3 regions of the Agrobacterium sp. A3-95 genome follow, and region 2 is predicted to be linked to each of the others. Evidence: predicted binding sites of a transcription regulator. Region 2 holds the regulator's gene; each other region holds the start of a gene.

Region 1 (2,265 bases), on a different contig from region 2:
GATACGGATTTCAGGTTACTGTAGGAACTCGATTTTTCGACGGCGCTGCGTAGCGCAACCTGCGCCTTGTCCCGCTCGATCACCTGCTCCTCGTCATCGAGCCGCGCGAGCACCTGCCCCTTTACGACGCGGGCGCCGGATGAAATGCGGATTTCCGAAAGCGTGCCTGATGTCTGCGGCATGACGACGACCGACTGGATGGCCTCGCCACTGCCGATGGCGTTCAGCCTGTCATTGACCGTGCCCTGCTTGACCGGGGCCATCGCCACCAGGGTCGCATTGTCATCGCGGCGTGCGGCGCCGGCATTTTGGCCGGATGACGAACCGGGTGTTCTGGCACCGGATGCGGCAACCTCGACCGCGCCAACAGGTGTTTTGCCGATGCCGATACCCGCGAGCAGATTCCGCGCTTCGGGTGAATAAAACCCCCAAAGACAGAGTCCTGCTCCCGCCACAGCAAGACAGACACCCACCTGTTTCCACACCCGCATACAATTCTCCGATTATCCGCACAGCATAAACCCGCCCCGAAAAGAGCTTTTCGGAACGGTAGAAGTATTCCCGCATGCGTTAACGAAGGCAACGCACAAATCCGTTCCTTACATAATTGTAATTTGTGATGAATTGTCGTCGAAAGCGCACTGACGGCCATTTCTGTCGCAAACATTCACCAATCCGGTAATCTGCAGCTGAAATAGCCATGACCGGAGGAATGCATGAGCACCGTAACGAAAGCCGAAAATGCCGAAGCCAACCCGCGCGTCAAGGCTGTGTTCGACGATATCCGCACAACGCGGAAATCGGATTTCATCAACAATATGTGGCTCTACCTCGCCTTCGACCCCGATCTTCTGGAAAAGACCTGGGCCGAGGTCAAGGCGGTGATGGCCACACCTTCAGCGCTCGATCCGCTGGTGAAGGAAATGCTTTATATCGCCGTTTCCGTCACCAATGGCTGCTCCTACTGCGCCCACTCCCATACCGCGGCTGCAAAAGCCAAGGGCATGACGGGCGAACAGCATGCCGATCTCATGCGCGTCATCGCCCTTGCCGCCAAGACCAACCAACTGGCCGTGGCGCTGCAATTGCCGGTGGACGCGGCTTTTGATGCCGACAGGCGGGCCTGAGACGAAAAAAACGTCTTGGAATAGGCGTTTTGACGGATGATACCGGAATAAAAGCAGAACACGGTTCTAGCCTTTATATCCCGAATCACTACATTGGGCCGCATGAGCAACAGTTTTGACGATATGCCGTTCTTCGACGAAGAACCTGAGGCGCCGCGCAAGGCGACGAACAATGCCGATGCAGGCAACGCCGGCGGGCTTGGCATTGCCGCGCGCGCCATGGCGGCACGCGATCAGGCCCGGCCCACGCCCGACTATCTTTCCGGCCTCAACCCGGAGCAGCGCGAGGCCGTGGAGACACTGGACGGCGCTGTTCTGGTGCTTGCGGGCGCCGGCACCGGCAAGACCCGCGTTCTGACCACCCGCATCGCCCATATTCTGGCGACCGGACGCGCCTATCCCAGCCAGATTCTGGCCGTGACCTTCACCAACAAGGCCGCCCGCGAGATGAAGGAACGTATTGGCGTTCTGGTCGGCGGCGCGGTTGAGGGCATGCCCTGGCTCGGCACCTTCCACTCCATCGGTGTCAAGCTCTTGCGTCGCCATGCCGAACTCATCGGCCTGAAGTCTGATTTCACCATTCTCGACACCGACGATGTGGTGCGGCTGATCAAACAGCTTATCCAGGCCGAAGGTCTTGATGACAAGCGCTGGCCGGCCAAACAATTCGCCGGCATGATTGACGGCTGGAAGAACAAGGGACTGACACCGCCGGATATTCCCGAGGGCGATTCCCGTGCCTTTGCCAATGGCAAGGGCCGCGAACTTTACACGGCCTATCAGAACCGACTGAAAACGCTGAACGCCTGCGATTTCGGCGATCTTCTGCTGCACCCCATCAGCATCTTCCGCCGCAATCCCGATATTCTGAAGGAGTACCACCAGAAATTCCGCTACATTCTGGTGGACGAGTATCAGGACACCAATACGGCGCAATATATGTGGCTCAGGCTTCTTGCCCAGCGCCCCAAAGGCGAGCCGCAAAACGTCTGCTGCGTCGGCGACGATGACCAGTCGATCTATGGCTGGCGCGGCGCCGAAGTGGACAACATCCTGCGCTTCGACAAGGATTTTCCCGGTGCCAAGGTCATCAAGCTGGAGCGTAACTACCGCTCCACCGAGCATATTCTAGGCACCG
Region 2 (2,265 bases):
GTCACGGCAAGATCGTGCGACGAAAAGACAATGCCCGCGCCGCGCAATCCGCCTTCGTTGCCATCCTGAGCATTCAGGGCCGGCCCGCTGAAAGCCGGTTTTCCGGTCAATCTGATGCTGGCATTGCCGGTCGCAAAAACCATATCACCGCCCGGAGACCATTTGCCTTCACAGGCAAACACTGTCTCGATCAGGCCCGCCACCTTCATGTCGCCGCCGGAAAACAGGACGATTTCACTCAGGCCGGTGACACCATTGGCGTGGCGCTCCAGCATGGTGCGATCGCCCTGAAGGGCTTGAAGCCGTTGACAACTGAACAAAAAGAAATCCGCGGCCGCCCCGCTTGCCGCAAAAGCCAGCCGGAACGCCGCCTCGCCTTGCGAGCCATCCGGCATCCGAACAGGCCGCGAAAACTCGAAAACATCGCCCGCCGAAAGGCCGGCTGCCCGAAACCGCTCATGGTCAACCAAGGCGTCTTCAGTCCTGGCGACAAGAGCCGAAAAACCCTCCTGCCCGTCCCGTTGCCGGAAGGCCACATCCCTGCCGGTGAACACATCACCCCTCTCTATTGAGGCATTATATTTAGCCGGATCAGCAATTGCGAGCGGCTCCAGATAGGTGCCGTCGGCGAAAAATACGCAGGCATTTTGGGTGCCGAAAGGATGCAGAGCCTCCGGCGCAACCGTAAAGCCAAGACTGACGAGGCGCTTCACGGCGACGCCTATGACTTCCACGGGCAAAACGAGATGGTCAACGCTATAGGGTTTCGTCATGACATGTATCCTGCTGGCCTTCCGCCCGGAGCATGCCGGGACGGTTTCGACCGCACAAAAGCACAATTGCGTGCTATGAGGCAAATCATCACAGCAACAGATGGCACCTTCACGAAATTTTAGGGGATTGCAGAACACATATGGAACATATAGTGTTCGTTCTGTATTTGTTTCACGACTTCCACTACGATTCTAAAGGGTGTTTTCCTCATGCTCACGCGCAAACAGCAGGAATTGCTTCTCTTCATTCATGAACGAATGAAAGAGTCCGGCGTGCCGCCCTCCTTCGATGAAATGAAGGACGCACTCGATCTTGCTTCGAAATCCGGCATCCACCGCCTGATAACCGCTCTCGAAGAGCGCGGGTTCATTCGTCGGCTACCGAATAGAGCTCGGGCGCTGGAAGTCATCAAGCTGCCAGAGGCTTATACGCCGGGTGCAAGGCCGCAGCGCGGCTTTTCGCCGAGCGTTATCGAAGGCAGCCTTGGCAAGCCCAAAATGCCGGAACCGGCCCCTGCCCCCAAGACGCCGGCCAATGATCTGGGCGGGGCTGTCACCGTGCCGGTCATGGGCCGCATCGCTGCGGGCGTGCCGATTTCCGCCATCCAGAACAACACCCATGATGTGGCCGTGCCAGTAGACATGCTTGGCACGGGCGAACATTACGCGCTTGAGGTCAAGGGTGATTCGATGATCGAGGCCGGCATTTTCGACGGCGACACAGTCATCATCCGCAACGGCAACACTGCCAATCCCGGGGACATCGTTGTGGCTCTGGTGGATGACGAGGAAGCCACGCTGAAGCGCTTCCGCCGCAAGGGTGCCTCCATTGCGCTCGAGGCGGCAAACCCAGCCTATGAGACCCGTATCTTCGGGCCCGACCGGGTGAAAATTCAGGGCAAGCTGGTTGGGCTGATCCGCCGCTACCATTGATCTTATCGAACCGAACGTATTCACTTTACAATAGGCGTCATCGTGAAGATGGCGCCTATATCGGGTTTGGCTGTTTCCAAACGTGGCGTGCTTTTGCGGGTGCACGAGGATATGCGCCATTCAGCCTATGCGCGTTGCCCTTTCTAAACTGAGTTCCTGCTCCATAAAGATGCTTCGGTTTCGCTACGGGCGTGGTGGCGAATGGGCTGCTCGCTGTAATTGTCGAAGCGATCACATCCGCTGTTTTTTAGCGACGTTGTTCTGTCGTGTTGCGCAGTCAGTTTTAGTGGTCACCAAAGGGTGACTTGTCGCAAGGCGCGCTCTCAGCGACCCCACATCACCATTCATCAACGTCGTTTATGGGAGCCATGGATAATTTTCGATATTCCGTGAACGCTTGGCAGGTGTAGAAATACGCGTCATATCCGGGAGATACGCCATGTACGATCTTTATATAGCCAACAAGAACTATTCTTCATGGTCGCTGCGGCCGTGGGTATTGATGCGCACGCTCGGTATCGCCTTTGATGAAAAGCTCATTCCGTTCGGCGAAGGCGTC
Region 3 (2,265 bases), on a different contig from region 2:
CTGGTCGATACCTGCCGTCTTGTAGTCATGGAAAGAATAGTCGACACCGTTGGCTTCCAGCCAGCTTCTGGCCTTTTTCATCGTGTCGCAGTTCTTGATGCCGTAAATGGTGACCGTCATGTTACCTGCCTCTTTGTCTTGAACTTCCGGCATAACAAATAATGCGCCGTATTCAACCCGCAGCCTGAAGCACGGAATTCGAGCCATGCAAAAATGCAGTGTCTGACATCCAAACGAGCGCGAGCAAAGCTGCATGGCTTCCCTGCTACATCATGAGTTGTAGCAGAGGACAAAAATGCCCATTATCTGGGCATCAAAGATGGAGAGAAAAATGCGTCAGGTTGCAAAGACATCGCGTAACTTCTTTGGCGAAACTTTCGCCGTTCTTGGTGCCGCACTTTCGGTTTCGGCCGCTGTCCGCGCGCATCGCAAGCCGGCCCGCGCCGACCTCGAAGCGCTTGGCATCGACGGCAAGGCTTTCGACAAGGTTCAGCTCTAAGCTGATTATCGTTTGCAGCGAGGCGACATCGCCTCGCTCGTGCGTATATGTTGGCGGGCCTTAGCGTTCCGCCTGCTTTCGGTTCGGCCGTTTTCTCGGACCGATCAGTTTATCCGGTAAATGCAGCTGGCTTTCGAGCGGCTCATAACGATCTGCTTTTGCGGAGAGTGCGAAGCGTCCAAGGGACTCATGTCGCGTTTCGCCATTATGGCTAAAAACAAGCTCGAAATTACCCGCAAGCCAGCTATAGGGTTTTCCGGCCGGCATCGGCTCTATCTTCCCGCAGCCATAAATCATCGTGATATGCGGCGTGTAAGATGGTGCCGCGATATAGGGAAGGTTTGCCTGTCGAAGCGCGCGTTGCAGCAGCTTCACCAGAGCGTTGATCTCCGGCAGATCACCACCGTTTCGCAGCACCAGACTATTGCGATTGCCGAAAAGCGCGCTTGCGTCCAGGGTGACTGGAACAGGCCGCGCGTTTACCGCACCCATTGCCGCCTCCAGCCTGCTTGTCAGTCCGTGAGGGATTGTCTCGAAACATCCCAAACACAGCAGGGTTATGTGCAGAAGCTCGGCGGGATATGCCTCGCGGGTTGTCCGACCCTTGGCATGATGCGACGCATCGACAAAAATTCTTTCCGCCAATTGCCGTGGTGGCTTCAGCAGTAGCAGGAGCTTGTTTCGAAAGCGCGGATTGATGCGCCGTATTTTCTGCGGCTCCAGCCCATCAAAACAAAGCTGCCTTAAGGCTCTTTCGTCCGCCAACTCGCACTCCATGACGATGCTCCACAGCCTTATACCAAGGCCGGAAACCTATCATTGCGCGGTGATAAAATAAAGAACAAAAGAGGAACAAAAGGCGGAATTGCTCCGCCTTCGTTTTATTCCCACTCGATCGTGCCGGGCGGCTTGCTCGTCACGTCATAGACGACACGGTTGATGCCGCGGACTTCGTTGATGATGCGGGTCGCGGCGCGGCCGAGGAAATTCATGTCGTAGGGGTAGAAATCCGCCGTCATGCCATCCACGGACGTCACAGCGCGGAGCGCACAGACGAAGTCATAGGTGCGGTAGTCACCCATGACGCCCACGGTCTGCACCGGCAGCAGCACTGCGAAGGCCTGCCATATGGTGTCGTAAAGACCCGCCTTGCGGATTTCGTCGAGATAGATTGCATCTGCCTTGCGCAGAATATCGAGCTTCTCGCGGGTGACCGCACCGGGGCAACGGATCGCCAGACCCGGGCCGGGGAAGGGATGGCGCCCGATGAAGCTTTCCGGCAGGCCAAGTTCACGGCCAAGCGCACGCACCTCGTCCTTGAAGAGCTCGCGCAGCGGCTCCACCAGCTGCATGTTCATGCGCTCGGGAAGGCCACCGACATTGTGGTGGCTCTTGATGGTGACGGAAGGACCGCCGGAGAAGGAAACGCTCTCGATGACGTCAGGGTAAAGCGTGCCCTGCGCGAGGAAATTCGGAGCACCCTTGCCGTCTGCTGCGATCTTGGCAGCTTCCGCCTCGAAGACCTCGATGAACAAACGGCCGATAGTCTTGCGCTTCACTTCCGGGTCGGAGACGCCAGAAAGCTGGCCCAGGAACATGTCTGCGGCATCCACATGTACCAGCGGAATATTGTAATGGTCGCGGAACATGCCGACGACCTGCTCGCTTTCGCCAAGCCGCATCAGGCCATGATCAACGTAAACGCAGGTCAGCTGGTCACCGATCGCCTCATGGATGAGGATCGCCGCAACCGAGGAATCGACGCC

Evidence for each region. Region 2 encodes LexA, which represses DNA repair genes until DNA is damaged. Its sites were predicted from a motif close to TGTTCNNNNTGTGTTCNG; they were not measured.
Region 1: a site for LexA is predicted at 1,171-1,188, ahead of ACQZ5Y_RS11860 (ATP-dependent helicase). Genes of this name have one in related genera too.
Region 3: a site for LexA is predicted at 1,337-1,354, ahead of ACQZ5Y_RS04490 (2'-5' RNA ligase family protein). Genes of this name have one in related genera too.

The regions. Positions count from the first base shown of each region.
Region 1 covers NZ_JBNWDR010000003.1:514,525-516,789, reverse strand. Annotated here, with positions in the region: gene ACQZ5Y_RS11870 (efflux RND transporter periplasmic adaptor subunit) at 1-491, opposite strand, end outside; gene ACQZ5Y_RS11865 (carboxymuconolactone decarboxylase family protein) at 717-1,127, shown strand; gene ACQZ5Y_RS11860 (ATP-dependent helicase) at 1,230-2,265, shown strand, end outside.
Region 2 covers NZ_JBNWDR010000009.1:231,445-233,709, reverse strand. Annotated here, with positions in the region: gene ACQZ5Y_RS22185 (VOC family protein) at 1-773, opposite strand, end outside; gene lexA (transcriptional repressor LexA) at 984-1,706, shown strand; gene ACQZ5Y_RS22175 (glutathione S-transferase family protein) at 2,146-2,265, shown strand, end outside.
Region 3 covers NZ_JBNWDR010000001.1:904,027-906,291, reverse strand. Annotated here, with positions in the region: gene ACQZ5Y_RS04500 (ArsC family reductase) at 1-120, opposite strand, end outside; gene ACQZ5Y_RS04495 (hypothetical protein) at 332-499, shown strand; gene ACQZ5Y_RS04490 (2'-5' RNA ligase family protein) at 560-1,276, opposite strand; gene guaA (glutamine-hydrolyzing GMP synthase) at 1,381-2,265, opposite strand, start outside.